2 regions of the Paenibacillus sp. 2RAB27 genome follow, and region 1 is predicted to be linked to the other one. Evidence: riboswitches for the same ligand, from Rfam matches in the RefSeq annotation. Region 1 holds a riboswitch; the other holds the start of a gene.

Evidence for each region. Region 1 has a riboswitch for cobalamin ahead of AB4114_RS05450 (DUF4430 domain-containing protein). Riboswitches for the same ligand answer to the same signal wherever they lie in the genome.
Region 2: linked by a shared signal. The riboswitch ahead of AB4114_RS33195 (ABC transporter substrate-binding protein) and the one ahead of AB4114_RS05450 (DUF4430 domain-containing protein) in region 1 are both predicted to bind cobalamin.

The regions. Positions count from the first base shown of each region.
Region 1 is NZ_JBFRGR010000003.1:25,101-41,862, forward strand. It holds gene AB4114_RS05400 (MMPL family transporter) at 1-1,802, opposite strand, end outside; gene AB4114_RS05405 (sensor histidine kinase) at 1,877-3,256, opposite strand; gene AB4114_RS05410 (response regulator transcription factor) at 3,253-3,933, opposite strand; gene AB4114_RS05415 (cupredoxin domain-containing protein) at 4,098-4,544, opposite strand; gene AB4114_RS05420 (HPP family protein) at 4,671-5,153, opposite strand; gene AB4114_RS05425 (LysR family transcriptional regulator) at 5,270-6,184, shown strand; gene AB4114_RS05430 (DedA family protein) at 6,510-7,109, shown strand; gene AB4114_RS05435 (thioredoxin family protein) at 7,186-7,752, shown strand; gene AB4114_RS05440 (MBL fold metallo-hydrolase) at 7,773-8,396, shown strand; gene AB4114_RS05445 (hypothetical protein) at 8,880-9,170, shown strand; cobalamin riboswitch at 9,311-9,505, shown strand; gene AB4114_RS05450 (DUF4430 domain-containing protein) at 9,659-12,832, shown strand; gene AB4114_RS05455 (ECF transporter S component) at 12,956-15,436, opposite strand; gene AB4114_RS05460 (energy-coupling factor transporter transmembrane component T) at 15,409-16,299, opposite strand; gene AB4114_RS05465 (DUF4430 domain-containing protein) at 16,296-16,762, opposite strand, start outside.
Region 2 is NZ_JBFRGR010000051.1:17,667-32,593, forward strand. It holds gene cobU (bifunctional adenosylcobinamide kinase/adenosylcobinamide-phosphate guanylyltransferase) at 315-869, opposite strand; gene AB4114_RS33180 (nicotinate-nucleotide--dimethylbenzimidazole phosphoribosyltransferase) at 896-2,032, opposite strand; gene AB4114_RS33185 (heme ABC transporter ATP-binding protein) at 2,055-2,831, opposite strand; gene AB4114_RS33190 (FecCD family ABC transporter permease) at 2,837-3,874, opposite strand; gene AB4114_RS33195 (ABC transporter substrate-binding protein) at 3,874-4,884, opposite strand; cobalamin riboswitch at 5,035-5,187, opposite strand; gene AB4114_RS33200 (hypothetical protein) at 5,220-5,747, opposite strand; gene AB4114_RS33205 (aspartyl-phosphate phosphatase Spo0E family protein) at 5,811-6,077, opposite strand; gene AB4114_RS33210 (aminotransferase class I/II-fold pyridoxal phosphate-dependent enzyme) at 6,146-7,348, opposite strand; gene AB4114_RS33215 (Lrp/AsnC family transcriptional regulator) at 7,364-7,855, opposite strand; gene cysK (cysteine synthase A) at 8,055-8,975, opposite strand; gene AB4114_RS33225 (MFS transporter) at 9,039-10,265, opposite strand; gene AB4114_RS33230 (hypothetical protein) at 10,388-10,888, opposite strand; gene AB4114_RS33235 (DUF350 domain-containing protein) at 11,118-11,537, opposite strand; gene AB4114_RS33240 (PspA/IM30 family protein) at 11,656-12,336, opposite strand; gene AB4114_RS33245 (endonuclease MutS2) at 12,429-14,789, opposite strand.

The DNA of each region.
Region 1 (16,762 bases):
CCCATCGTAGCCGCGTAGGACAGCAGCATGGTAGCCATCATGGTAAGCGCCAATCGCAGGGAGCGGGCCTGCCAGATCAGCATAACGGTAATCAATAAGGTAATGAGTGAGAAAATAACCCATGTATCCCGTTGATTCATCGAACGGACATCAAGCTGCTCCGCCGTTTGGCCTGCGTAATGCAGGGTGAACTGGCCGGCCTCGAAGCCACTCTGCCCAAGCAAGGCATCGCTATTCTTACGTAAGCTAGAGATCACTTCTAGCGCAGCTTGATCATAGGGATTCATTGTCAGAATCAGCTGGAACTTCATCGTATGCTTAGGTAAATTGGCATTCCCAGGAGTTAACTCAGCTTGATTGACCCCCGGTGTTAGCGAACTAATCCCCTCAGATCCACGGATCAGTCCAGTTAGCTTATCCATTTTGCTAATAAAAGCCTCATCCCAAACGATTTCTTTCTTCGCGTCCAAAAGAACAGTAACTGGCGCTAATTGCCCAGGAGGGAACTGCGCCTCCAACGTGTCAAAACCTTGTCTAGAAGAAATATCGCTAGGGAAGGATTTCATAAGATTAAACGAGTAGCGCATGCCTAGTGTAGATATCGCAGGTGCCACCAGAACGATAATGAGAACAAGAGCGGTTATCCGCGGCTTTGAGGTAACGCGAGTACTTACCCAAGCCCAGAAGCCGCGAGGCTCGTCATTCACAAGAACTGCATCATCCGTACGTGGAATAAACGGCCAGAAAGCTTTTCGCCCAATCAAGGCAAACATTGCAGGAATCAGCGTCAGTCCACCGAGCAGAATAACCACCATCGCGATGGAGAAGACAGGCGCAAAGTTATGATAGGGCTTGAATACAGCAGCGAATAACGTGAGCATGGCAATGAGCACGGTGCCGCCGCTGAAGAAAATCGGTTCAGCCACGTTGGAGAAAGCTTTCGACATCGCATCGTACTTAGAATCCGTTGTCCGCAGAGCGGAACGATAGCGCGCAATAATAAATAAGCAGTAATCGGTCAGCACAGCGAAAAGTAAGATCATCATGATGGAGAGGGATTGCTTCTCGACGAAAATCCAGCCCATTTTGCCTGCTAAGCCTATGACCCTATCGACAACTGCATACACCATGCCTGCGATAACCAAGGGTAACAAAGCCAACAGCGGTGATCGGTATATGATGATTAAAATGATAAGAATGATCCCCAGTGTGGCGAGCATTAGCACAAAATCGGCCTTTTTGAAGAGCATAATGGTATCGGATGAAATGCCAGCAGGACCTGTGATGTCAAGCTTCATAGCCCCCAAACCTTGCTGCTCGGACTTATGACGAATCTGTTCAAGTGTATCGTAAACAGGACCAGATGCCAGATCCTTTTGGAGAGAGACGGTTAACAAGAGCGTTGTACGATCTGCGGAAAATAAGAGCTCTTGTTGCGCCGCGGGCATTTGATGAAAAGGAAGAGAACGTGTGACGTATGCCGGTTTCTGATCAGAAGCCAGCCACGAACTGATGCCAGTTATAGCGCCTCGTTCAGCAGTCGTGATAGGGTGCTCGGAATGGAACACGAGGATGGCAGTTAAGCCGTCCGTGGAAGGATAGGCCTCTTGTAATAACTGTTTAGCTTCTTCAGATAATGTATGGCCAGCTAAGCTGCCTTCACCGCCGCTTTGGGCGACTTCTTTGGAAGATGGTGCAAATGCGCTTAATAAAAGGATGGCAGCTAGCCAGCTAATGAGTACAATTTTGACGCCTTTGGCACTGCTAACGAACTGGGCAAGACGTGTTAATGCATGTTTCATGGCAGGTTCATTCCCCTCTCCTAAATCTACTTCAAATAGTAGGAGAGGAATATGAACGGATGATGAATGCAAGATTACATTCGGGGCAGGCGGGCAGTGAACGTCGTCCCTTTGCCGAGCTCACTTTGCACATGAATGCTGCCACCGTGCAGCTCAATGATTTTCTGAACAATGGATAAACCAAGGCCAGTGCCAGCACTGGCGCGGTTCCGTGCGCGATCCGCTTTGTAGAAGCGGGTGAAAATATGAGGCAGCTCCGTCTCTGACATACCAATCCCTGTATCTCGCACCACGACAGTGACCTCCGTCTCTGATGACCGAATCGCAATGTGTAACGCGTCATGAGGACGAGCATATTTGATACCATTCGTAATGAGGTTCAGCCAAACTTGATGCAGCAATTGGTGGTCGGCCGAGACGTCGGTTTCCGGTAGATCCAGTTCGATGTCGAGCTCCTTTTCCGACCATTGCCACTCCGTATGAATCAGAATTTGGCGGATTTGTTCATCCAGCCGGTACATCGTGCGCTTAACTACAAGACTCTCTTTATCTAATGAGGCTAGCGTTAGCAGCTGTTTACTGAGGGAGGACAATCGTTTGCTTTCGTCTAAAATGATATGAAGATAGCGCTCCTTCTCCTCCTCGGAGGTCGTCTGATCCAGTATGGATTGGGCGAAGCCCTGAATCGAAGTTAACGGAGACTGGATTTCATGGGAGACATTGCCCACGAATTCCTGCCGCATAGCTTCTACCTGTTTGAGCGATTGCGCCATGAAGGTAAAATCTCGCGCAAGCTCCCCGATTTCATCCTGACGGGAAACGTCCATCTTCATTTCGTAGCTGCCGCCAACAATCCGTTTCGTAGCTTCTCGCAATTTTTTGACAGGCCTGACGATGAATTGGGAAAAAATAATGATGAGAACGATGCTGAATAGGAAGGTAAGTCCGAGCAGGAAAGCCATCAGGACGCGCACGCCGCCGATCTGCTGTTCCAGATTAGGCCGTACAAACAAGGCATACGTTTTCCCTTGTACCTGAACGGGAACACCGATACTGTTGCGCAGGCTATTTTCAAAATAGCCGATAACCATCAGAAGATGACGCTCCTGCAGCATCCCGCGGTACGTTTCTCCCGCTAAAACACGCTGAATTTGCTCTGGATCCAACTGCGTATGTTTATACGGCGTTCCATAGAAGGTCCCCGCCATCTGCTCATTCACGACATAAAGCTGGAATCCCATATTGGCAATATGTGTGAAGAATGTTGCAGGCTCGACCTGAGGCACTTCTTCATAAAGTGTGCGAATCTCCGTCGTTATTTTCCAAATTTGTTCCTCGTTCTGATCCCTTAATTTGGCTAGATAATACCAATTCGAAAGAAAGAGAGCGAGCACAGAACTGACCATCGCGATGAGAATAAACGTAACAACGATGCGAAAATATAATGTTTTCATCCTTCCGTCACCTCAAGCTTGTAACCAAGTCCTCTCACCGTCGTAATCATAAAGTCACTAGTTTTCTCATAAAAACGCTCCCGCAGTCGCTTGATATGAACATCGATGGTTCGGCTGTCACCCTCATAATCCGTGCCCCATAGCATTTGAATCAGTTGCTCACGCGTGAAAATGCGACCTGGATGACTCGCTAATTGGGCGAGCAGCTGGAATTCTTTGAGCGGCAGCAGCAGTGTTTCACCTGCGATCGTGACTTCATAGCTTTTGCGGTTGATGACCGTTTGACCAAGTGTAATCATCTCTGAGGAAACCAGCTGATATCGGCGCAATAACGCACGCGTACGGAAGAGGAGCTCCTTGGGCTCGAACGGCTTGACCACGTAATCATCGGTGCCTGAAGCAAAGCCTCGTTCTTTATCTTCAATCTCACCTTTGGCTGTCACAAGAAGAACTGGAATATCGTAATGCTCGCGGATTTCCGCGCATAGCTCCAGGCCGTCCCGCAGCGGCATCATGACATCGACAACGGCGAGATGAATTTGTTCGGTTTCCAACAGCCTCGAAGCTTGCTCACCGTCACTTGCTTCAAAGACCGCATACCCTTCTTTGGAAAAAAGGAAGCGCATGAGTTCGCGAATATGGGCATCGTCATCGGCGACGAGTATATGTGTTTTCATTGGGGAAGCACCTTCTTCATAAGGAATCAATTGAGCTTGGCATCAGTGTAAACGAAAAAAAACCTTAATGCCACTTCTGATATCGAGGCGTCTGCAGAGGACGTTTCGAGGAGCAGAAGAAGCTTAAGGTAATGCTCGAATAACATCAGAACCAGTGCGGCCATTTAATAGACCTCGATATAGCCGATCATCGGACCATTATGCGCCATATCCGTATGCGTCATGCAGATGAGGCGATACGTCCCCGCTTGGTTGGCGGTAAAATGAACGATCGTTTCTTTGCCTTTTTTGATCTCACCGGAGATATTGAGTCCTTCGATGAAAAAGGGGTGGCTCTCGCCATTGATGCCAAGGATGCTAAGCTTGATATGCTCGCCTTTCTTAACGGCAATGGTGCCAGGGTCCCAGCGGTAAGCCTCGATGGTTTTGCCATCAGCTGTGGTGGATTTGAACTCCCCAACAACCATGTGAATGGTGCGTTCTGCCGTGGGTTCGGCGAAGGTGGGCAAAATGCTTGCTCGATTCACATACAGCCATCCAATAAGAAGGATTAGAAGTGCGGCTGCTAGCTGATAGAAATGCTTGCGTTTGACAATCCATACTCGGGACATAGGGTCCGCCTCCTGTACAAGGGTCTTGTACATCTTATGCGGGGGCTTGTCAGCGCATGAATTGGAATTGGAATTGCAAGTGCAAGTGCAAGTGCAAGTGCAAGTGCAAGTGCAAGTGCAGTGCTCCTACCACCAATCTGTAGGGTAGGAGGTGCGTGTTGCCCGGTGGTACCCGCAGGCAACGAGCACGATCAGCGCTGCGCCGAGCAGCACCGGCGTGAGCAGGAAGCTCCATCCGGCGCCTGTGAGCATCACGAGCAGCGGGTCGGCGCCTGCGGGCGGATGCAGCGTGCGCGTCAGCTGCATAAGCGTGATGGCGGCGCCGACCGCGAGGGCGAGGCTCCACGCGTGCACGCCGATCGCGTGGAGGGCGCAGAGCCCGACGAGCGTGCTCAGCACGTGGCCGCCGATGAGGCTGCGGGGCTGCGCGAGCGGGCTCTGCGGGAGCGCGAAGGCGATGACGCAGGAGGCGCCGAAGGGCGCCATCAGCAGCGAGGTGTGGGCGAGGTCGCCGAGCAAGCTGCACAGCAGGATGGCGATGAAGCCGCCGATGCCGGGGATGAGTTTGATGAACAGGGGAGAGAGTCGTAGTCGAAGACGAGTGAACATGTGGGGTGTGCCTCTTTTCATCGTGATATCCCTGATGGTATCATGAGTTTATGTATTTGAATAACGAATGATTATGATATCTAGTATTTGATAATCCGATGGGTGGTATGTTGGTTATGCTGGAACAACTGGATGGACGAAGTATGAAAACCTTCGTTACGGTCATGGAGGAGAAGAGCTTCAGTAAAGCCGCTCAGAAGCTCGGTTACGTTCAATCCACGGTGACGATGCACATTCTTCAGTTGGAGCAGACCTTAGGACAGGCGCTTTTTACACGGTTGCCGCGCGGGGTTGAATTGACAGCAGCGGGCCGAGAGGTGGCGCCTTTTGCCTATCGATTCTTACAGTTGGGAGAATCCTTACAGGAGAAACTAACGGGCTTGCAAGAGCCCAAAGGTGTGGTGCGCCTGCGCGCGCTGGAATCGTTCTGCGTGCCGCATCTCCCGATGATGCTGCCGACGTTGTTCGAGCAGTTTCCGCACATCCAGCTGCAGCTGGAAACGGGCTTTCAACGCGACATTGTTCAGGAGGTATCGGCGTACCGTGTAGATTTAGGCATTGTGCCGCGTGATCCCAAGGTGCGAAATCTCACTTTTATCCCGTTGCTCGTGGATGAATTGGTGTGGGTGGGGGCTCCGGCGCTAGTGAAGCGCATCGAGCTGGAAGGCTGGGAAGCGCTGGCACAGACACAGGTCATCGGCTTTGGCAGCCGCTGCATTTATCAATCATTGGCCTCTCAGGTACTGATGACGGACAAAGGGCTTGCTACTTTTACCGAAATGGCCTTCGACAGCACGGAAATGCTCAAACAGACGATGATGTGCGGCATGGGCCTCTCCTTGCTGCCTGTCACTTCCGTTCAGAAAGAGCTGGAAGCGGGTCAGTTGCTTCGCGTTGAGTCGGAGACAGCGATTCCGTTGGAACATGGGCTGATTCACCGTGCCGGCAAAGAGCTCAGCGCACCTGTGGAAGCTTGCAAATCGCATATCTTGGCTTATTTCAGCAATGAGTTGCATACAAGTAGAGGATAGCGGCATGTCTATGATAGAATGTGGATGGGATTAGATTAGATTAGATTAGGCAATGGGTACAAGTTAGACCTCATAGGGGAAGTATTAGGCATTTAATAGGAAAAACTACAGCTAAATATGAGGATTTCAACGGCAGAATTAGAATACATGGAAAATATCCAGCTAATTTGCGGATTATAGGTAATTTCGAGTGGAATAGGCGAATTTAGATGGATAAAATCCAGCTATTTTCTTTCTTTTGACCCTATGGGCCCAATTAGATGTACTTTTTCCAGCTAAGTAAGTTGCCAATGTATGGGAAAGTGAAACGAAGAGAGGGTTACGTATGCATGAGTTGATTCAAAGTGTTTTGGTGTATTTGGAAGGTTTGGGGTACTGGGGAATATTCCTTGGACTTATGCTGGAGGTCATTCCGAACGAATTGCTTTTAGCCTACGCAGGGTATCTCGTATCCAAAGGTCAAATTAACTTCGTAGGTGGTATGGTTTGCGCGGTCGTCGGGGGAACTTTGGCCCAAATCGTGCTATATTGGATCGGACGTTATGGCGGCAGGCCATTTCTGGAGAGATATGGCAAATACCTGCTGATCAGCAAGCATCATATCGATGTGGCGGAAAGCTGGTTTAACCGGTACGGCACGGGTATGATTTTTACAGCGAGATTTATTCCGATTGTGCGTCATGCGATCTCATTGCCAGGCGGTATGGCGAAGATGCCTTTGGGGAAATTCTCCCTTTACACGGCATTAGCTTTGGTTCCTTACTCCTTTCTGTATATTTATTTGGGCATGAAATTGAAGGACAACTGGGAGACGATTGGCGAGTACGCAGGGCCTTATATTAAACCTTTGATTATCGCTGCGATCGTGCTGACAATCCTGTATGCGGGCTATCAATTTTATCTCAAAAGAAAAAAGAAAATCTAGTAAGGTTGATTTGGCGGTTTCGCCTGCTTTTGATACAATGAATGAGAAATAGGATGATCCTGGGAGGATGACAACGATGGGTGCAAATCTTGCTAGTAAGCTGGGTACTGGCCTCAAGCCGAAACAGTTTATCGAAAGTATGGAAAAAAATAAAGAGCAATTTTTAGCTTATTATGATGGCTTTGCTTGGGACAATGAAGAGGATAAGGAATATTTCGAATCTCTTAACAATCGCGATGATCTTCGCTGCTTGATTATTGCTGCTGACTGGTGTGGCGACGTTGTTCGCAACGTGCCTGTTGTATTCAAGGCTTTGGAAGATAGCGGCGTTCCAACCGAGGTTCTCATTATTGAGCAAAATTATGATGTAATTGATCAGTTCTTAACAGGCGGCGGACGTGGGATTCCGATCGTCGTATTCACAGATACAGGCGGATTCTCGCTTGGGCACTGGGGGCCTCGTCCGAAAAACGTGCAAGCGGTTATGACGCAGTTCAAGAAAGAAAATCCAGATCGCGATGCGGCAGATTATAACGAAAAAATTCAAGTAGCCAGAGCCGAAATGGGCCGTCAATATGGCGAAGGTAACGGATATCATGCTGTTATTGTGAAGGAACTTCGTTCATTGATCGAGTCGTTCTAAAAGGTGAGGGTGGCATCACGATGATCAACATTCAATCCTTCGTCCTGGGTCCGGTTCAGACGAACGCGTACTTACTGTCGAATCCAGAGACGAATCAAGGTATTATTATCGATCCCGGTATGAATCCGAAGTCGCTGATTAAGAAAATTGCCGACATGGATATCGTGGCGATTCTACTGACGCATGCGCATTTCGATCACATTGGGGGCGTTGACGAGATTCGTAAGCTCAAGGGCTGTCCGGTGTATATTCACGACCTAGAAGCCGATTGGCTGACGAATCCGAAGAAGAATGGCTCCGCTCGCTGGCCAGAACTTGGGACTTTAGTTGAGACGGACCCGGCAGAGTTCGCGCTGGATGAGGGGCAAGTGCTGGAGTTCCTGGGCATTAAGCTCAAGGTGTTCCACACCCCAGGCCACTCGCCAGGAAGCGTGAGCTTCTTGTATGACAAACACCTGTTCAGTGGTGATGTGTTGTTTAAACTATCGGTCGGTCGTACCGACCTGCTTGGTGGAGACAACAATACCCTGCTGGATTCCATCCAGGATAAGTTGTTCCTGCTGGATGACGACGTCATCGTCTACTCAGGGCACGGCGCCAAGACGACGATTGGCTTCGAACGTGAGAATAACCCATACGTGTAAGGCGATTAGGACTGCTCCCTCTGATGAGGGGGCGGTCCTTTTTGTGTATACGGATGGGGAAGAGGAGTAAGTCGAAATAATCGAGTTACAGGAAACAAGTGGAGAAGTAGCCGCTGTAAGTCGAAATAATCGAGTTACAGGATGAGCAAGTGGAGAAGTAGCCGCTGCAAGTCGAAATAATCGAGTTACGGGATGAGCAAGTGGAGAAGTAGCCGCTGCAAGTCGAAATAATCGAGTTACAGGATGAGCAAGTGGAGAAGTAGCCGCTGCAAGTCGAAATAATCGACTATCTCCAAATTATGCTCGTTCGCCCATGACACCCACCCAATTTATTTATAAACTGGGTATTTACCGTGTGCAACGTAGGTGCTTCCCCATAGACTGATGTTGTAAGCTATTCACCCAACTTCAACAATAACCTCTGAGTTAAACAGTAAGCCTGTGTAAGTCCCTTTTGGGAAAATATGAAGGAGGTGCTCTTCCATGGAATATGTTAAAGTTCCGAATTACCCAATGCAACCAATGCCAATGCCAATGCCAACCCCGATGCCAATGCCAATGCCTACACCGCTTCCAGCGCCAGCGCCAATTATGCAACAACCGATGCACAATAATATCCACCTGCACGCGTCCTACCAACAAACTGAATTTGTGTTCCCGAAACCGGTTCACACGCAAGCAGTTGCTTGCCCTCCGAAAAACAATTCGGCCGCTAGTATCTTAGTACTTTTCATTTTACTAGTTATTATTACGCGCAGCATTTGTAAATATTGATTTACGGATTGCTCGGGTAAAAAGAGAGGTAATCCCACGAGGCCTAGGGGTCTTGGTGGGGTTGCCTTTTTTTGTTTGTGAAAAAAAGGATTGTCTATTACGATGAAGTCATGTAAAATTCGTCATGATTACAAACAATTTCATAAACTAGCTTAATAGGTGCTTTCTGCTGAATCTAGCGGAAGCTTAAAAGGGAAGTTCGGTTCAATTCCGATGCGGTCCCGCCACTGTAACGCTGAGCTAACAATCATAGCCACTCTCGATAACAAGAGGGGAAGGAGATTGTACAAGCGATGAAGCGAAGCCAGGAGACCTGCCTGATAAGTAATGTATTTTTTTTCTCACGAGGATGGGAGGAAGATGTTTCTTTGCATTTGCCAAAAAGAGTGGTTAGTCGTTAGATTAACACGATTCTTACAAAGACATCTTTCCTCTGGAACTCGGGGAAGGGTGTTTTTCGTTTATCCACTATTTTAAGGAAGATGAAGGTGATTAGTTTGTTCAGTTTGATGATGAAAAAAGGGATTTCTGCTCTTCTAAGTTTGGCACTAATAACTTTATTGCTCGTCCCACAAGTTGCGAGAGCAGTCGATGCAAATCCAAGTACGAAATTAAATACAATGATTGCGGATACGGTCTCATTTTATGAGCAAAATCGGTCTAATCTCAACTCATGGTGGCAAATGGTTGCGCTATGGGGAGCAGGGGAAGATTTGCATAATGGTAAGTGGACGCTGCCTTCTTGGGAACAAAGTGATCCTGGTGATTTATTAGCAACCGATCATAGTACTTACCACATCAATTTAATCTTCGGATTGTTGGCCATGAATCTTGATCCTTCCCATGCATGGGAAACGAATCGTAATTTGTACGCAGAGTTAGCAGCTCAGCAAAATCCATCAACAGGTTCCTTCGGAGAATCTAATCGACAGATATGGACGATGCTTGCTCTGGATACAGGTAAGAAAAGGGGATACAACGTCGGGAGCTGGAACGATGCAGCCAAGGAGAAAGCGTTAAGTTACTTACTTAGCTTACTATTGTCTGATGGCGGGTTTGCTTTCTTTGGAAGTGAATCAGATACAGATATTACAGGGATGGCACTGCTAGCTTTAGGGAATTATCAATCGAATAGTGCTGCAGTAACTGCGGCTAACCGTGCTAAGGCTTTATTGAAGCAAAGACAATTAACTAATGCTGGCTTTGATTCCCCAGGTCAATGGGTCAATGGGGACAACTCCAACAGCTGGGCAACGTCTGTATCAGGTCTGGTGGCTATTAGAGAAGATGTATTGTCCCCAAACTGGGTCGTCAACAATCAAACAGTTGTAGATGCCGTTTATAACTTCGTGCTTCCAGATGGCACTTTTTCCTGGCAAGTGACAGATCTAAAACAGAACTTAATGGCAACAGAACAAGTATTGATCGCACTAACAGATATTCAGCAGAGTAAATCAGTTTGGCAGCGTTTAGCAGATAAGCCAAATTTAACTACCGTACAAATAAATGTTAATGGCATTAATAGTCCGATACTGCCACAACAGTCGATAACTGCAGCAGTCTATGGCAGTCAGCCGACAGCCATGGATGCTTTGAAACAAGTGCTCGAGAAGTCTAACATCAACTTTGTCATTCAAAACAGTAGTTATGGTCCCTATCTCTCCTCAATTGCAGGTCAAACTGCAGGAACTCTTGGCGGATACGACGGTTGGATGTACAAAGTTAACGGGGTATCACCGCAAGTCGGTGCAGCAGATTATATTTTAAACGACGATGATATCGTTACGTTTTATTATGGCCGTTGGCCTTCCATTGCGATCGCTTCGAATACGAACATCGGAATACTCAACCCTAGTTTGCAGATTAAACTAGTCGGCGACACGTTCACTTCTGGTGCTAATACCGCAGCGAATTGGAGTTTCGATCCTGGCACTACAGGTTTGACGATTGATCATATTACGCAAGAAAGCAATCAACAAGATCTTGTTATAACTTTTGCAGGTCAAGGTCAAACAGGAGCTCTTAAGCTCCAAGCATTGCCAGCAGCCTTGGTTAGTAACTCGGCAAGTAATAAGTTGACCATTCATAATGTGAGCACGACGAGTGATCAGATCGTCAATGTTGGTGCGAATGAGTCCAATGTATCCTTCTCGACGGATGATAATGATCCAGCGACGAACAAGATTACTCTTTCATTCACGACACCATTTTTGCCAGAGGTTATTGCTAAACGAGGCAGTACGGAGTTGGATATACCGGCTTATACAGAAGTTACATCAGTTGCGTGGAATAATAAGATTCAATTGCCAAGCATTCTGAGTACAACCGATAACTCTGTGACGAATAAAGTAAGTGGAGTACTTACCGGCAGTGGTAGTAGACTAGACAGTATCGATTCACGCATTAAAGTGGGTGGTGATAGCCGCATCCAGTTTAATCAACACGTTACACTGAAATTGAAGGGGATGGGTGATCGTAACGCCGGTTTCATAGATGAAAACGGTAATTTCACTGCAATACATAAATATGACAACAGCAACTATCGAAACGATGATGTGTATGCTTACAGTGAGAATGGCGACTTAATTATTAAAACGAAGCATTTCACGGAGTTCTTAGCCTTTAAATCGACGTTAGTAACAGCGCCTGGTCCTGGTGGTGGATCTGGACCTAGTACTACACAAAAGGTTACACTTTCTGTTGAGAAACGCTCTCTGGGTGAAGGAGATATCATTGCTCCAATAACGGTTACCTTGCAATCTGGCGATACAGCGTTTACGTTGCTACAACGGGTACTTGGTACCCAAAGTACTGCTCTGTCTTATACAGGTTCAGGTGCAAGCATCTATGTACAATCGATTGATCACTTAGGGGAGTTTGATAAAGGACAGCTAAGTGGCTGGATGTACTCCGTGAACGGGGTCTTTCCAAAATACAGCGCGGGTATCTACACATTACAGAATAACGACGTTCTTCGTTGGCAGTACACGAAAGATCTTGGGAAAGACATTGGTGAGGCATATACCCCGCCAGTAGGAGGGGGTAGTGGTAACGTTGTTAACCCTAATAACCCTGGTAAGCCTGCGGAACCTACGGAACCAACCGAAGAAACCAAAAACACACTGGCTACAAAATATGAAGATGCTGTTGCTATTTCCAGTTGGGCACTGGAAGCAGTAGCTAAAGTCACTACGTTGGGATTTATGGAAGGTAACGGAACTAATTTTGAGCCGAAACGCGAATTAACAAGAGCAGAGTTTGCGGCACTCATCGTCCGTTATACAGGAAGTGAGTTAGTAACTGGTGAGTTAGATTTTGACGATGTTAGCACAGAAGATTGGTATTTCAAGTATATCGTAACCGCGAAATCGAAGGGATTGATCACAGGGATTTCAGATCATGCCTTTGCACCGAATCAAACGATTTCCAGACAGGAAATGGCTGTAATTCTGGGTCGTTTACAAGGTGTTGCGATGGAGGGACAGCTAGCGGTTGACCTTAAAGACCAATCATTTGTTGCTGACTGGGCATTACCTTACGTTAATCAAGCTATTAAATCCGGATTATTGACAGAGGATAACGGATATTTCAACCCGTTGCTTCCTGTAACCAGAGAGATGGTCGCAGTGGTTATTATGAGACTGCACCAGCAGAAAAAGTAGAACGAGCTTTAACGAAGAAGGGGAGAAATCCTCTTCTTTCCCGGTCGGATGCAATTGCGCATTTGGACATAACAAACAGCACCCCAAAGGTTAGATACTAACCAATGAGGTGCTGTTTTTCTTTCACGAAACCAACCCATACTTCTCTTTAACTCGATCTAATTTTTCAAGCATAGGCCTTGCTAGGAAATACAGGAATATGACAGTTGCTATGGCATGAATCAAATCGAAGGGAACTCCTCGGATACACGCAAGTATAACTGCGCCAATTGTGGGTTTGGATCCTGTCATCACGACGGATGAGAAATTCATGATGATTCCATATATGAGAAATGTCGCTGATCCTCCAAATAGACAAAGAGCAATTCTATTTCTGCGTAAAATGCCTTTTTTGAACAGTGCTCCAGCAAGAAATCCAATGATCCCGAAAGCGAACATCTGCCAGGGTGTCCAAGGCCCTTGACCAAAAAAGTAATTCGATACAAAACCTGTGACTGCACCGACTAGAAAGCCGGTTTCAGCCCCTAATGCGATGCCGGAAAGAATAACAATCGCAACAACGGGTTTAAATTGAGGCACCATGAAGAAAGCCATTCTGCCAGTTACGCCAATCGCACATAGCACGGATATGACCACAAGCTCTCTTGCCAGCGGCTTTCGTCCCTCGAAAATCATCATAAACGGCAGCAGGGTTTCCAAAATGATAAGCATGCTAATAAAGTAGTATTTTCGATCGTCGAGATAATAAATACCAAACCAAATGGTTAACGGAATTAATAAAAGAATCATGAGCACGGCAGTCAATGTGCGTTTGGAGAGACTTCTGAGTTCGACTGGTGTTTGCTCATTAGGGACGGATACGGTTGAACTATGGCTATGTTTACGAAACGATGGAGGTATGTTCACCTTTGGTTTCGTATCAACATTCTGCATTTCTTCATTGCCATTAAAGGCTTTAATGATGTCATTGGTCGTTGTGGCCTTTGGAATCAAATCCCTGGCCATTCGGCTTGCAGATGTCGTATAAAAGCTATTTCCAGCAAAGAATTCCTGGGGATTGCCCTCGGATACGATCGCCCCGTCAAAGAACATTGCACACCTGTCAGCAAAGCTAGCGCAAAACTCGATATCATGACTGACCATAACAATGGTCGTTCCTTGTTGTTTTAAATTGGTTAAAATTTCGGCAAATATCAATTTATAATGTGCGTCTAGACCTTTCGTCGGCTCGTCCAACAGAAGAATGGAAGGCTGAAGAAGTAAGATCTTAGCAAGAGCGGCACGTTGTTGCTCCCCTCCAGACAAATCATAAGGATGTCGGTCGAGAAGTTGTTGTAACATACATAACTCCGAAACTTCATCCACACATTGTTGCCTATACGCCATATCCAGCTTGCTGCCGGATAGCATCTCCAAAAGATCAGCTTTAACTGTTTTTTGTACAAAAAGCGCTTGTGGATTTTGAGGAAGAACGCCAAGGAGTCCATTGAATTTCTCACTGTCCGAATACTTGTCAATGGGTTTCCCATTCATCAGGACAGTTCCACGATAAGGTTTGCGAAGTCCAGATATGAGAGAAAGGGTGGTTGTTTTACCCGTACCATTTCCGCCTACAATCGCATAAATCTCACCTGAAAATGCACGTAAGCTCAGGCCTTTCACCACATCTGGTGAAATTTTTTCATATTTAAACCATACACCGTTTAGCTCAATCGCCGGTTCTGCCCTTCGCACTGGAATGTCAGCAGTTTGTATGTCTTTCGTGAATGGTTGATTCTGAGCAAGTACATGCAAGAATTCTCTTCCCTCACGGACTGTAATGGGGCAAGGGAGCTGGTTCTCAATTCTTGCATAGACACGCATGGGCGTTGGCATCGCATAAAACATGTCGTGCTGCATATCCCAAAGTTGTTCACCGACTTCCTTCGGTGTTCCAGAAACGAGGATTTCACCATTATCCATCACAATAGCGCGATCTGACAGCGGCAGGACTTCCTCAAGTCGATGCTCGGATATGAGAATTGTGACTCCAAGTTCGCGGTTGATTTTCCCAATGGCGGCTAGAAATTCCGCTGCAGCAATAGGATCAAGCTGGCTGGTAGGTTCATCCAATATCAATATTTTCGGCTGCATGGTCATAATGGAAGCAAGATTCAGAAGCTGTTTCTGACCGCCTGATAGTTCGGTAACCGATTTATGAAACCATTCCTGTATGCCGAAAAAGCTTGCCATTTCCGCAACTCGTCGACGAATTTCTAGTGTACTGTATCCAAGACTTTCAAGTCCAAAGGCAAGCTCATGCCAGACCTTGTCTGTCACAATTTGATTGTCTGGAGATTGCAGCACATAGCCGATTTGAGCGACTTGTATACGTCGATCTAGATGTTCAAGGGGCATCCCATCATATAAAATCTCGCCACTTCGTGCTCCGTGCGGTGTAAGATCTGTTTTCAAATGACGTAAGAGGGTTGATTTGCCGCAACCTGACTTACCACAGATGGTAATAAATTCGCCTTGTTTTATAGTCAAAGTGACGTCACGTAACGCATTCCCAGGGGATCCAGGATAGGAGAATGTTAGTTGTCGGATTGTAAAGACTTCCATTTGATATCCTCCGAAATATTAATAATAAGCGGTATTGCGCATAGGAATGCATAAGTCGTAAAGACACTGATACTGTAAATGGAAAGCCCTACACCTCGCATGGAAGGGAAGTATCGGAAATACATAGCCTTTGTAACAGCTCCTATCAGGAGATAACCTCCGCTTACAACTAGAGCGATTAGTGCAGTTTTGTCGCGGCTATCCCATGTAAATATTGAAAATGCGGTTCTTCCCTGTAATCCGTACCCTCGGCTTTTCATCGAATCAGCGGTTTCAATGGCATTCTCAAGCATCCAGGTCACCATGATAGATAGAATCCGAATACCATGCTTGATTCTACGAATGAGACTACCCGTGGATATATCCCGACCGATACATTTTTGTGCATTGGAAACGATGGTAATCTGAGCTTTAAAGCGGGGTACAAAACGCAGCACCATCGAAAAAATGAGCGACAATGCTGGAATTATTTTTCCAAACAAATAAATAAATTTATCCGATGTCATAACAGCGTTATAACAAGAAAACCAACAGATAACGGAAATGAACATAGTTGCTGCTGCAAGACCATAGGTAATAGATTCCAGGGTTAGCGGATTGCCGTTATGCAAGTACGTTAATATCGTAACCCCTTCGTGATTAAAGGCAGGATTAATAAGCGCAGTTAGGATAAGAAAAGGAAGCATATAGACGAAGTTGAACTTGATTGCTTTCTTTCCGTTCAGATAGATGGAATAGGCAAAGGCCAAGCTAAGGGAAATAACTAGGCTTACTGGATGCATGAAAATCATTGAGAACAAGATGACGAATGTAAAATACAAAAAGTTAATCAGGGGGTGGTAGCTTGAAAAGGAATCCCTCATTGCTTGCCACCGCCAGTTGAATTATACGTATCCCCAACGTCACGGCCTAAATCACACGTGTATACCCACTCAATGACATCGCCTTGTTTCAGTGGATACCGACTTGCTCCATAGTTAGGGAACCAACCGTTCACTTTATACATCCAACCGGATAGCTCCCCACAATCAAATTCATACAGATTATGGATACCTTCAATATAGGCTGAATTGTAAATAGGGGTATTCACAAATTCCATATGAATTTTATTCTTCTTCATCTCTCTTTGTAAGACATTAAATACGGATTCTCCCTCATAAAAAGTAACCTGTTGTGATTTGAAAATAATGCCATCTTTCGGCACAAGCTCAACCTTTTCAGGATCAAGCAATTTCATATTGCCCAGAATCGTTAGGCAGCTAACCGAAAGCGTCACTGTCATTTGCTTGTCAGAAATTTTGGTGTTCTGTGGTTCGATAGGGAGTG
Region 2 (14,927 bases), on a different contig from region 1:
GTAAATGTACAAAATTAACTGCAGTTTTTCCATTTATTCATAATACGCTCGAAAAATCCCCAAATATAACTGTATAAAATCCATCTATTTGCCTCTGGCCCACCGTATATTTACGATACTTCCAGCTTCAACCTCTTTCAAGTGATTCAGCAATGCCATCCCTATATGTCTACTTCTACAACTACTCTCTTTCCACTTAACCCGAACCACAAACTTATAATTTAGATGTCAAAATAAACGGCTACTCGTCTTTCAAGGACGGAAGATTATATAGAGAAATATTGCCAACTTATTATGTGTAACATATAAATTCTTTACAAATAAGCTCTACTTTTTAATTCGATCGGGATACCGACCGTAACCAGAAAAACTTGCTGACAGACTTCAGCCACACGCTGATTCATCCGTCCAGCCAAATCTCTGAATTGACGGCCAAGCGGGTATTCAGGCACAATACCGTCGCCCACTTCATTCGTAACTAAAATAAGTTGTCCACTGTAGGAGGACACGGCATCCACTAACTCGTCAATTTGATGGGATACGAGTTGAACTGCATTGCTCTCCTGCTCGTAGTAGAGCAGCCAGTTCGTCAGCCATAGCGTCAGGCAGTCTACTAACACCACAGCACCCTCGCAGCTCTCCTGAAGCTGCGTGAGACAGTCTCGCAGCGCATATGGCTCCTCCCGAGTTTCCCAAGGGAAACCCGAGTGAATCCTCATCTGCTGGTGCTGACCCACCCGCTCCCTCATTTCCTCATCGTAGATGTGGGAGGTCGCAATGTAAATCCCCCGCTGGCAGCGATGCATGGCCAGCTTCTCCGCGAAGGAGCTCTTGCCGCTGCGCGCGCCGCCCGTTACCAGAACCGCCATCGTGTTCGCCTCCTTCTCTCTGCCTATTACTCCCTCGAAACGCCTGCGCTTTCGAAGGTCGCCATTTCCGTCATGATCTTGCCTGCGGCATCGATCAAGTTGAACACAAGCACTGCGCCTGTGCCTTCACCGAGTCGCATATCCATCTGCAGCATCGCTGCGAGGCCAACTGACTCGAGCACCTTCGCATGTCCCTGCTCCTGCGATAAGTGCGAGGCGAGCATGTAGGACGCGCTTAGCGGGGCTAATCGGCTCGCCACGAGTGCTGCGGTCGACGAAATAAAGCCGTCGACAACAACCGGGCAGCGATGCTTCGCTGCGCCCAGAATCACCCCAACAAGACCGGCGATTTCCAATCCGCCGACCTTACTCAACACCTCAAGCGCGTAATCACCGCTTGAGCCTTCTTCTGCACTTGCACTTGCACTTGCACTTGCACTTGAACTTGCACTCGCACCTGCACTCGAACCTGCCCCACGCCCAAGCAACCCATTCACATCCAACGCCGTTTTCACAACCGACTGCTTATGCAGCCAAGTTGCATCGTCAATGCCGGTTCCACGACCTACAGCAATACTAGCGTCTAATCCCGTCAGTGCGCATAAGATTGCTGCGCTCGCCGTCGTATTGCCAATCCCCATTTCACCCGTAGCGAAAAGTCGGTACCCTTTTGCCACCAAATCGTCCACTATTTCACTGCCAGCTACAATCGCTTGCGTCGTCTCCTCCAAGGTAAGAGCCGCTTCCTTCGCCATGTTGCGCGTGCCTTTTCTAACTTTGCGAGAGACAAGATTGGGATGCTCTAAATCCGCATTAACCCCCATATCTACACAAACAACATCAGCTCCAGCATGTCTAGCAAGGACATTAACAGCAGCCCCGCCATACAGGAAATTGAGCACCATTTGCGGTGTCACTGCCGCCGGGAAGGCACTGATGCCTTCCTCACAAACACCATGATCACCAGCCATGACAATAACCGCTTTTTTCTCAAAAGTCGGCATGACTTCACCTGTAATCCCAGCGACTTGGCGTGCGATATCCTCAAGCTTACCCAAGCTTCCTTGCGGCTTCGTCAACTGATTCAAATGGTCATTGGCTTGAAGAGCCACCTCTTGATGGATAGGTTCAATCGCGTTAATCAAGTTATGTAAATTGTTCATTATCGTCTTCCTCCAGCCTTCATTAATTCCCAGGTTGTAATAAAATCTGTGGAACATCACTTACCGGGTGTTTCAGTACAATCGGCTCTGTTCCATATACTTCAGCTATTTGTGTACTTGTCATAATTTCTGCAGGTGTTCCGATGGCGGTTACTCGCCCCTCATGTACGATCATCAATCTCGTGCAATACTGCGCTGCTAAATTCAAATCATGCAGAACAGCTATAACCGTTAGTTCCGACTCCTGCTGCCAAGAACGAATATAATCCATCATCTGAATTTGATAACCGATATCTAGAAAAGTAGTCGGCTCATCGAGCATGAGCAAGCTTGGCTGCTGAGCCATCACCTTGGCAAGTGCAACACGCTGCCGCTCCCCACCACTTAGTCGCTCAATCGTGCGATCTACGAGCCCTTCCAACTCAAGCTTTGTGATAATGGCATCAATAAGTCCATCCGATTCAGACGTATCTTCCCCTAGCCAATTTTGGAACGGGTAGCGTCCCATCTCCACGACTTCAGTAACCGTGAAGCCAACAGGCGGCAATGCATCTTGCTGAAGTACAGCGAGCCATTTGGCCAATTCTTTGCGCGAATACGATGATACCTTTTTTCCTTTTAAAAGCACATGGCCATGCATGACCGGATCCATGCCGGATAAGAGTCGCAGTAATGTAGATTTCCCGCTGCCATTCGGACCAATGATCCCAAAAAACTCCCCTTGCTCGACCTCGAAGCTTATATTATCCAACACTTGTTGTTCTCGAAAGCTCTGAAAGAGCCCCTCCACTTGAATCATCGTGATCAACCTCTTAACGTTTTCTTATCTTTATGGAGCAGATAGGCAAAAAACGGTGCACCCAGAAACGCCGTAATCACTCCCAGAGGAATTTCCGTAGGACTTAGGAGAGTTCGAGCTAATGTGTCCGCCCATAACACATAAATACCACCGCAGATCGCGGATAAAGGAATGATTAGTCGATAATCCGGACCAACCAACAGTCGCACCAAGTGCGGTACGATCAGCCCAACAAAGCCAACCACCCCTGCGACAGACACGGCAGCAGCCGTGATCAACGTCGAAGCGATGAGTACGATCAGTTTCGTACGCTCAACATGAACACCGAGATGTGCAGCCTGACGCTCTCCTAATGCCAGCAGGTTTAATGATCTCGCATAGCTTAGCAGAATCACTATACCGATTAGTAGATAAGGTAAAATCATATACGTATATGCCCATCCACGCATCGATAGACTGCCCATGAGCCAGAAAATAATTTCATTCACCGTTTGGTTCGAAATCGAAACTAAGAACGATACAAACGCCCCTAGAAAGGCTTGCATCACAACGCCGGATAGAATCAGCGTTTCCATCTTTAGCTTCCCATCAATCATCGCTAGCTTCAAGACCAAGAAGAGGGAAATAAGCCCCGTCGCGAAAGCCACAATGGGGATCGACCATTGCCCGAACCAAGCGAACTGCAGCCCGAAATAAATAAGAACTGCAGCCCCAACAGAAGCTCCTGAAGATACGCCCAACGAGTAAGGATCGGCAAGCGGATTGCGCAGAACCCCTTGGAAACCAGCACCAGCTATGGAGAGTACAGCCCCTACAAGAATACCCAGTAACATGCGAGGGATTCTTACTTTATTAATGATTTGTTCCGAAGATTGCGGCCAGTTCACCTCGATATGACTTCCTATCCAAGGAAGATGCTTCGCTAGAATCCCCACGATTTGTGAAAGTGGAAGCTGTGCCGACCCGATGGATAAACTCACCACAATAGAAAGAAGAAGGAGTAGAACGCCTACTCCTCCTCCAAACATCAATTTTCTTTTCATTATTTCACCAATTCAGGATAGATCCCTTTCGCCATTTCCAGTAGTCCATCCGTCAGTCTCGGACCTGGGCGGCTTACGGAGTTCTGGTCAAGACCTATCACACGTTTATTTTTCACGGCGTCAATCGCATCCCACCCACCGCGCGTACGAATAATTTCTTCTAACGGCTTCTTGCTCTTGATATCAACAATCCCGTTTGCGAATAAGATCACGTTCGGGTTCTGTTGAATGATTTTCTCTTCACTGATTTCATACCAGCCTGCTTTATCCGCAGCAACATTAATCCCCCCAGATAGGGTAATTAATTCATCCATGAACACACCGCTTCCTACGGTCCAGCCTGGGGCAAATTCCATATACACTTTTTTCTTATTCTCTTGCTTCACATCTTTTACAGCATCGACAACTTTCTGACGATCCGCTTTCATTTTAGCGACAACTTTCTCCGCTTGTTCTTGATGATCGGTAATCAGTCCAAACGTTTGAATATTATTGATCGCATCATCAAGTGTTTTGGGATCTACTTTAAACACGTTAATGTTCATCGCACGCAAGTCATCCACTGTTTTAGCATTCATGGAAACACCAGTGATAACAATATTCGCATTCGTAGCAATGACTGCCTCCATATTGGGCTTCGTAATGCTGCCTAGCTTCGGCTTCGATTTTGCTGCTTCCGGATAATCGTCATAATCCGATACACCGACAATATTCGCTTCTAGTCCAATCGCAAACAGCGATTCTGTCTCTGCTGGCGAGACCGACGCGATTCGTTCTGGCGCTTTGTCGAACGTAAACTCTTTACCTGTCACATCTTTTACTTTCAATGGATACGTCGTTTTCTTCGCAGCGGCAGGAGTTGCCGACGTTACGGGTGCCTTCGTCCCCGCACCACCTAGTTTCGATGGATCCGTAATTTCTGTTTCCTTCTTCGCACATGCCGCTAACGAGATCGCGGTCGCAACCGCTAATGTTAAGATAAGACCCCTTTTGAAATTGCTCTGTTTCATCACTTTAGCCCTCTTTTCCTTATTTTCAATTTACAGCCAAAAAAAGTCCCCTTGTTCACTAGGAACGAAGGAGACGATAAATCGCGGTATATGGCAACGAACTTTCGTGCGCTGCTTCCTGATTTAACGCGATCCTTTTCCTCGAAKGATGTTGTATCGGCACTATAGGCAGGTATTCTGACTCTCCAGACTTTCACAAGACTGAATTACAGTGGCGGGACCGTGCCGGATTTTAACCGGCTTCCCCTGAACTAATAATGTTCCATTTGGAATATTACCAGTACCTACAGTTGCAAATTATACATTGAAGCTATTTGTTGATTATAGATGTTCGCTTATTTTTGCGCAATAATTTGGATAACTTTCAACGCCTCGTCCATTTTCGGAGCATTCTGAGGAATGAACGCATATAGTCCTTTACCTTCAAAGCCTTGCTCTTTCATCCATTTGTTTCCAGTAAGTGGAATGCCGTACAGATGCTTCTCCGCGGCCTTACCTTCTTCTTTGATCTCGATAACCCCATCTGGATAATCCTTAGGGTTGATGATGTTATCCAATGAAACGAATCCTGCTTGGTTGCTCAAGCCTTTGAACTGCTCTTCTCCCAAGATGAAGATCCCGTTACCACCAGCAGCAAGCTCAACAATCATTTTTTCCAATGAAAAAATAGGTGATGTATTCAGCTTCACTGTAGGAATTTCGCCTACCTTGGATTTCAGAGATACTTCCAGCTTCTCCGCTGCTTCACTTGGAAACCCGTTAGGTCCCATCATAAATACCGATACATCTGCCTTCGGTCCACCACAAGCTGTAAGCATTAATATCATTCCTAGCATGACAACGAATAACCATTTTGCTTTCATGTGTATGTATTTCCCTCCGTCAAGTACTCTCTCTTTATCGATAGTCGCCAGAAAAGTCGGTTTTCACCGACTTTTCTTTCCAGATGTCATATATTCATTTATTTTTTGATCCAGTATCGTACTTAATTCAACTACCGCATCAGATGTCATTTCTCGACCTTCCATGACCATCTGTTCCATTTTACGTCTCAATGTATGGATCTCTTCTTCAAGTAAAGCTAGGGAATTTTGCTTCTTGGCATTTCTGGTCAGCCAACGCTGTCCGAACTCTTGCTCGCGAATTTGAAATTGCTTCTGAAAGTTAGTAAGCTGATATTCCATAAAAGCCATGCTCATCCCTCCTTACTCTTAGAATACCAGTTTTCGTCTCCTATGAACATATGAATTTACAAAGAATATTATAATTTCCGTAAGAAATTACCGATTCTCTCTAATGCTTCATTCAGTTGGGAAACACTATAGGCATAAGAGCATCGTAGAAAACCTTCTCCACCTAAACCAAATACATCACCAGGCACTGCAGCTACCTTAGACTCATACAAAAGTCGTTGTGCGAATTCATCCGAAGTTAATCCTGTTGCCACAATGCTAGGGAACGCATAGAATGCGCCTTGTGGTTCATGGCATTCAAGTCCGACTTCACGGAAGCCTTTGACAACTAATCGTCTCCGTTGATTATAGGATTCAATCATCCGGTCTTTCTCTTCCAAGCCATTCGTCAACGCTTCATGTGCAGCTACTTGCCCCATGACAGGTGCACACATGACCGTATATTGGTGAATCTTGGTCATAGCTGAGATAAGCTCTCTGTGACCGCAAGCATACCCCATCCGCCAGCCTGTCATTGCGAAAGCTTTGGAGAATCCGCTAACGAGAATCGTCCGATCCTGCATCCCAGGAACTGCTGCGAAACTCACATGCTTCTGGCCGTACGTCAATTCCGCATAAATTTCATCGGATATGACAATCAGATCATGCTCTTCAACAACTTTGGCAATCGGGAGCCAATCTTCATACGTCATAATGCCGCCAGTTGGATTACTAGGATAGCATAGAATTAATATTTTGGATTTTGGCGTAATCGCATCGCGAAGTGCCTTTTCCGTCAATTTAAACTGATCCTTCGCAAAAGTTTCGATACCCACTGGCACACCACCACTAATGGCCGTGATTGGCGAGTAAGAAATATAACAAGGCTCAGGAATCAGAATCTCATCCCCAGGTGTAATAAGTGAACGCAGCGCTAGATCAATAGCTTCACTGCCGCCTACCGTTACAAGCACCTCGTTCGAAGGCTCATATTTCACTTTAAAGGATGTATACAAATAGTTTGCAATCGCTTCGCGGAGCTCAGGAATACCAGAGTTTGGCGTATATTTCGTTCTGCCGCGCTCCAAGGAATGTACAGCTGCTTCACGAACGTGCCAAGGTGTGGAAAAGTCAGGTTCGCCAACACCTAGTGAGATGATGTCCTCTTTACTATTGCTTACGAGATCAAAAAACTTCCGAATCCCAGAAGGCTTCATTTCACGTACCGCAGGAGCGAGGTAGTCCTGCATCGATTTTTTGCTTGATTGAATCGTAGTCTCATCCTTGATCATAGCGCTACCTCTCCCTTACGGCGAAACAAGCATTCGGTGATCATCTTCCTGATCTTCGAAAATAATGCCGTCTTGTTTGTATTTTTTCAAAATAAAATTCGTTTTCGTAGAAAGCACACGGTCGATTGGCGATAACTTGTTGGAAACGAATGAAGCCACCTGTTTGAGCGAGCTCCCCTCAATCTCAACGAGCAAGTCATACGCGCCAGACATGAGATACACCGATTTGACTTCCGGATATAAATAGATCCGTTCCGCAATCGCATCAAACCCGCGCCCGCGCTCCGGCGTAATTTGCACTTCAATTAGGGCGGTAACCTTTTCGTCATCTACTTTGCTCCAGTTCACGACTGTCGCGTATTTGACAATGACCTTATCCGCTTCCATCTCGCTTATCGCTCGCGCAACTTCGGCCTCCGCCGTTCCTAACATGGTGGCGATCAGATCCGCGCTCCTGCGGGCGTCTTCCTTTAGTAAATCGAGAATTTTAAGCTTCAAAGTATCCATGGTTAAACCTACCTTTCTGAGATATGTTTCATTCATCCATTCATCTTACAATGAATTGCTGTCCTAATTCAATTACTGATCGCGGAAGAAAGGCAGAATATTTATCTATATTCGAAAATTCCACTAGAATTGGCAAAATAAAAAGCCACTGGATAACCATCCAAGTGACTCTAGCGCCCCTTTCCACCTCGTACACGGGTTAAAAGAGATCCATACTTAAATATCGTTCACCTGTATCTGGTGCAATGCAAAGCACTCGCTTTCCTGCTCCGAGCTTTCTTGCAATTTGCATCCCCGTCCATACTGAGGCTCCAGCCGAAGGACCGACAAGGATGCCTTCCTTGCTCGCCAAATCCCTCATCGTTTGGATGGCATCCTCATCCGCCACTTGCACGATCTCATCGTAGACGCTTGTGTTCAAAATAGCCGGAACAAAGCCTGGACTTGTCCCCACGAGCTTATGTGGCCCTGGGCTTCCACCAGACAGTACTGGTGACCCCTTTGGCTCCACTACATAAATCTGGATATTCGGCAAATGCTCCCGAAGCACTTCACCAGTCCCCGTAATCGTACCTCCAGTTCCTGAGGTAGCAACGAAAGCATCTAACCGGCCCTCCATTTGCTGCAAAATTTCAGGTGCAGTCGTAATGCGATGAATGCTCGGATTCGCTGGATTCTCAAACTGCTGTGGGATAAAGCTTCCGGGGATTTGATCCCGTAACTCCACAGCCTTAGCAATTGCACCTGGCATCCGTAATGCGGCTGGCGTTAGAACAACGTCGGCGCCGTATGCTTTCAGGATATTTATGCGTTCCTTGCTCATATTGTCCGGCATAATCAAGATAGCCTTATAGCCCTTGGCAGCCGCGTTCATCGCTAGTCCGATCCCCGTATTTCCGCTTGTAGGCTCAATGATAGTTGCACCTGGCTGAAGTTGTCCTGACTTCTCAGCCTGATCAATGAGATTCCATGCAGCCCGGTCCTTTACGCTCCCGCTCGGATTGAAATACTCCAACTTTACATACAGCTCAGCAGCTTCCGGTTCCAATATGCGATTGACGCGCACCGCGGGGGTATCTCCGATCAGCTCTGTGATGCTATTCACCATTTTTGGCGGCATTGGTGCCCCCTCCTTATCCCATACTCATGCTACTCACATTTTCAGCCTGAAACCTAGCCGCTGTCAAGACTTGGCTGCCGGCAGCTGGTTTCGAATAAATACCCATGAGAAGAAAGTGGAGCTTCCGATGACGAGTAACAGCACATTGATGACAAGGGGCTCTTTACTCCAAGAAATAACACATATAAATATAAGCACGCCACATACGCGCCCCACATTCAGCGATAACTCACGCAAAACAATGTACTCTTCCCGTTGTTTGGCACTTTCATCATCCGATCCAATCAAATCAAACACTGCGGACACCATTGGAATCGAGTACATGGGAAAAAAGAGTGCAGAACCAATCCCGAATATCAGCAAGGTGCTGAACGACATTTTCCAAAAAAATGGCAAGATCACGAGAACAACCATCACCGAGCCGATGAACATACTCTTTTTACGAAAAGAAGGTCGAATGAAGCGCCCTGCTGCCCAGAAGCTAACTAACGCTACGGATGAAGTAATTAGAGCGAAATTACCTAAACTTGCTTCACTTGAAGTCGATATGTACACGAGTAATCCAATCATAAATCCAAATACACCTTCTCGCACGCCTTGAAAAAGTAAAGCCAGACTTACTCGCTTCCAAGGTGTTTGAGGTTGCCTAAGGATCCGCAGCGGCAAGAGCCACTCGTAAGTGCCACTCAATTTCCGTTTCTTCAGAAAAAAACTAACCACAACGCCTAGTAGAAATATGCCTAACGAGATAGAGAAGATGAGACGATATCCTGCTCCGTCCCCTAATGAAACGATGAGTAAACCTGAAATCCACGGAGCAATAATCCCTGCACCAGCACCTAATAGGCCAACCCAACCATTAAATCGATCGCGATTATCTGGATCTGTCACTTCAAAGTAAACGACGTTGAAAGCTATCCAGAATAAGCCTACAGAGATTCCTTGGACCATACCCAACCAAACGAAGTAATGGACACTGCTAGTCCCCATCCAGAGCACCAGCATGTAAAAACACGCTGATATGGATACACCAATACGCAAACAATTCATTTTATTGTGTTCTTTCACCCACTTTCCGGCTAACCAAAAAGTAATAGCCATCGTCAAATGGGTCGTTAAGGTGAACCAACCGATTAAAGTAAAGTCGTTTTTGGCTTTCCATAGATAAACACCGACGAATGTACCTGATAAGGCATTGGCTCCGCCGAATAGTGCATGAACAACGAGCAGAAGGATCGCTTGAGCGTCCAGCTTCCCTTTGCTTTTCACATTCGTTTGATTCGTTTGCATATTCCTCCTCCTAACTAAGACCGAATATGGGCTCTTGTTAAGCTTCCCCTTTGGAGTGAAAATATGACCAATTCATGCAAAAAAACCGAATCCACGAGGACTCGGTTCCATTTTCAACGATCTTATTCTGATTTGATGCGTTCAACCATCAGCAATCGGTCCGTATCTGAGAGCACTTTCTCAACTCGGAAGCAAGATGGACACACATAAACATCCGTCGTGAAAGGGCCTGTTAAGAACGCACTCCCCAACGTTTTGGGAATAGTGGGGGTGAAGGAAGCTCCGCTTGTCACTTCAGTTCCAGCTAGGAGCAAGAATTCATGACAACTCGAGCACTCTGGTGCTTCTTCCTGCTCGTCTGTTAATTGTTGTACCTTCTCGCCATACTTATCAAGCGGCTCATCGGAATCATCCCAAGCCAATGATAAATCCTCATCGGATTCGGCATATTCTTGCTCATTGAAACGAAGTTTCTGCCCTGTCTGCTTAACCTTCAAATCAATGCTGCGGTAATCATTCAATTCATTAAAACAGTGTGGACACTCATCCTCTGGCCCAATTTCGGGATCCCATACGATCTCGGTTTGGCACCACGGACATACAACTTCTTCATTGCTACTCATTGCTAAATCCTCCAGCTAATTGCATCTATGCATATTTCCATACATAATAAACCCCTGCCGCTACAAACACAAGCGCAATAGCAAACAAGGTTCCCCACAGGTATTTCATTGTTCAAGCCTCCAAGACTATGCAAAATAAACGGCTGCATCGTCCTTTTAGGACGGATGCGTTTATCAAGAAATATAGCCGAATTATTAAGTGAAACAATACATTCTATATTTTATGATACTAAGTTACGCAAGCTCCAACCACATAGGATAAGGAGACAGACAACGTTAAGGATAAGAAACCTACCGCACGATTATCCTTCTTAATTTCCTCATCAATTTTGAAATAAGGCGTTAGGAACTCAAAGATAAAGTAGGCAACCAACAACAGCACGAAGCCATATCCGGCCCAAACGAGAGAGTGAATCATGGTGTCATTGTTTAAAATGGCGAAACGGAACAAATTGCAAATCCCAAAAATTTTCCCACCAGTAGCCATGGCAACCGATAGATTTCCTTTTTTAATTTCAGCCCAATCATCATACTTTGTGACCATTTCGAAGATGGTAAGGAAAACAACAAGCGCGACCACTGCTACAGCAAAAAAAGCAAGCGTTGCTAAATACGGATTACTTAACAAGACATCCACCTCTTCGTTCATATCATCTCCTGCCTTCCTTTACACAAGTAGAGAGACTCGAACTCCATCCCTTATTCCCTATATATGGTAGTAGAGACTGAGTATGACTCAGTCTCTCGCAGGTACAACTAGTATAACATTAGGATTGTTTTTTTTCAGCAAGCTTAGCTTTCATTGCAGCCAATTCATCGTTAATTGCACTGCTACTTGAGCCTAAACCATCAAGCTCATCGTCCAAGCTGCGGTTTTTGGCACGAATTTCTCCGCTTGCTTGTGCTTCTGCTTCCATTTGCAACACTTTTTCGCTCATGCGATCGAAGCCTTTAGCCGCATTGTCTGTACCAAACCCAGACATTGCTTGGTTGATTTGTTTTTGTGCTTTCGCAGTTTCTGCGCGAGCAATTAACAAATCCTTTTTGTTTTTCATTTTATTGAACTCGTCTTTCATCTCTGTCAATTGTGCACGAAGTTGATCCGCATTCGTTTTGGCTAGATCGTATTGACGTTTCAATTCATCATAACGACCTTGGTGCTCTTTCTTATCTTCCAGTGCGCGGCGGGCCAAATCTTCATTCCCTGCTTCCAGGGCTTTCATAGCCTGCTCTGTACGTTTTGTAACCATCTCTTCGGACTCTTCAAATTGTAGTTTAAATTTCTTTTCGATAGCAATTTGTTTCGCAACTGCCGCCTCAGCTTCCAAAATATCTTCTTCCATATCGCGTAAAAACTGATTTAACATTTTGACAGGATCTTCTGCCTTATCCAATAAATCATTAATTGAAGCCATTGTCATATCACGAAGTCTTTTGAAAATTCCCATCTAAAATTCCTCCTAAGGTTTAATACTCTTTTATATCTATTTCATACGCATTACCGAAGAATGAGTTTCAAAAAGGATCAAAAATTTATAAGTTATTTCAATTCGACAACTGTAACCCCGGCTCCGCCTTCATTGTAATTACCCATCCGATAGCTTTTCACGTGTCTATGTCGACGCAAATATTCTTGCATCCCCGTTCTAAGCACACCTGTGCCTTTACCATGAATCAAATACACTTGGCCAAAATTACTCAAGAAGGATTCATCTAAGAAGCGGTCTGCCTCAATCAAAGCCTCTTCCATATTCATGCCGCGCATATCCAATTCCATTTTGACATTATCATCGCGCGTTCGCTTCAGCGTCGTGGCCACTTTCTGCGGTTGCTTTGACTGAGGCGCATTGCCAGTTTTCTCAAGGTTGGATAACTGAACTTTCATTTTCATAATACCCATTTGAACATTGGCTTCGGTTGTTCCTACAAGCTCAACAACGTGACCTTTCTGTCCTAATGAAATCACCCTGACTTCATCCCCTGCTTCAATTTGCTCAGGACGCTTCTTCAAAGCACGCACTTGCTTGCTGCGCAGTTCTGGTGTCGCTTGATCCAGACGTCGCTTCGCCTCAACTAGCTTGTGATCCTTGACCCCTCCGGCTTCTTCCAATGCCATGCGACGCAGGTCCGCGATAACCTCGTCAGCTTCGCGGCGAGCTTTGATAACGGCTTCGCGTGCATCGCGCTCCGCTTTTTCGAGCAGTTTATCACGTTGCTCGTCGAATTTAAGCTGCTGCGCCTCCAGCGATTTGCGCATCGCTTCAGCTTCTTTGCGCAGCTCTTCCGCAGCATAACGCTCAGATTCTGCGATCAGGCGATTCTCCTCGAGGGATGCTATCATCGACTCTACGCGCTGATCTTCCTCTCCTACCTGCGTGCGCGCATGTTCAATAATGCGACGGGACAACCCAAGTCGCTCAGCAATAGCAAACGCATTACTTCGCCCAGGAACACCGACTAACAGGCGATATGTAGGGCTAAGCGTTTGAATATCAAACTCCATGCTAGCGTTAATCGTGCCTTGCTTTTGATAAGCATACGCCTTCAATTCGGAATAATGCGTAGTTGCAATAATGCGGCAGCCAATTTGATGAATGTAGTCCAAAATTGAAATCGCAAGTGCGGATCCTTCAGCAGGATCGGTACCTGCGCCTAGCTCATCCAGTAATACTAAGCTCTTCGGTGTCATATCGCGTAAAATGCTTATGATATTCGTCATATGACTGGAAAACGTACTTAAGTTTTGCTCAATACTTTGTTCATCGCCAATATCCGCATAAATGGCATCGAATACGCAAAGCTGCGTCCCTTCTTCGGCGGGTACAAACAGTCCAGACATCGCCATCAGACTCAGAAGGCCAACAGTTTTAAGAGAAACCGTCTTACCGCCTGTATTCGGGCCTGTGACGATAATTTGTGAGTAATCATTGCCTAACTCCAGATCGAGTGGCACAACGGCATCCGCCGCGATCAGCGGGTGTCTTCCTCTTTTAATCTTAATAAAGCCTCTATCATTCAACCTTGGCATTGTCGCCTTTAATTCTCTAGCTAAACCTGCTTTGGCAAAAGTAAAATCAAGCTCTGCCAATTGATCCACATCCAAAACAAGTACTTCCACTTGTTCAGCAACTAGCTCAGTCAACGCCCGCAGAATTTTCTCGATCTCAGCTTCTTCTTTAAATTTGAGTTCACGAATTTTATTATTTAATTGCACGATAGCATCTGGTTCGATATAGAGAGTCGCACCAGAAGCCGATTGATCATGAATCATACCGCCAAAGCTGGAACGATACTCTGATTTCACAGGAATAACGAATCGGTCATTCCGAATCGTAATGAGCACATCCTGCAGCATCTTTTGGACAGAAGAGTTACGAATCATTTGTTCCAATCTTTCGCGAACTCTACCTTCACCTGTGCGAAGCTCACTTCGAACTCGCCCTAGTTCAGGGCTAGCTCCATCCACAACTACTGCATTCTCATCGATGCAGCTATTGATTTTATCTTCTAGTTGTTTGTTTTCAGTCAACAACTCCACTTGTGCCTTTAACATAGGGATGGAATATTCCTCATGGGCAGCAAGTACAAATCGCTTCAATCTTCGCGATCCAAACATCGTGGTTGAAATCTCCAGCAACTCTGTTGGATTTAACATGCCACCAATTCTAGCTCTATGCAGAGGCGCACGAATATCTCGGATGCCTCCGAAAGGTGCATTACCTTTTAACCTCTCTACATTTACCGCTTCATCAGTAGCTTGTAGGCGAAGCTTAACGAGTTCGAAATCCCCTTTAGGCTCCAGCTTCTCTGCTGTCTCTTTACCTAAAGATGTCGAAGCATGATGAGCTACTTTATGTAAAATCTTCTGATATTCTAATGTTTTTATTATTTTCGGATTCAATGTTCCAACCTCTTTTCTCTAACCTATATTATAAACCAAATAGATCCTGATTAGCTACGGAGACAATGATTATATGGAAGTTACTGCCCCCATAATTATTACAAAGTTGGTTACACTAAGTTGTGCATCTATTCCTCT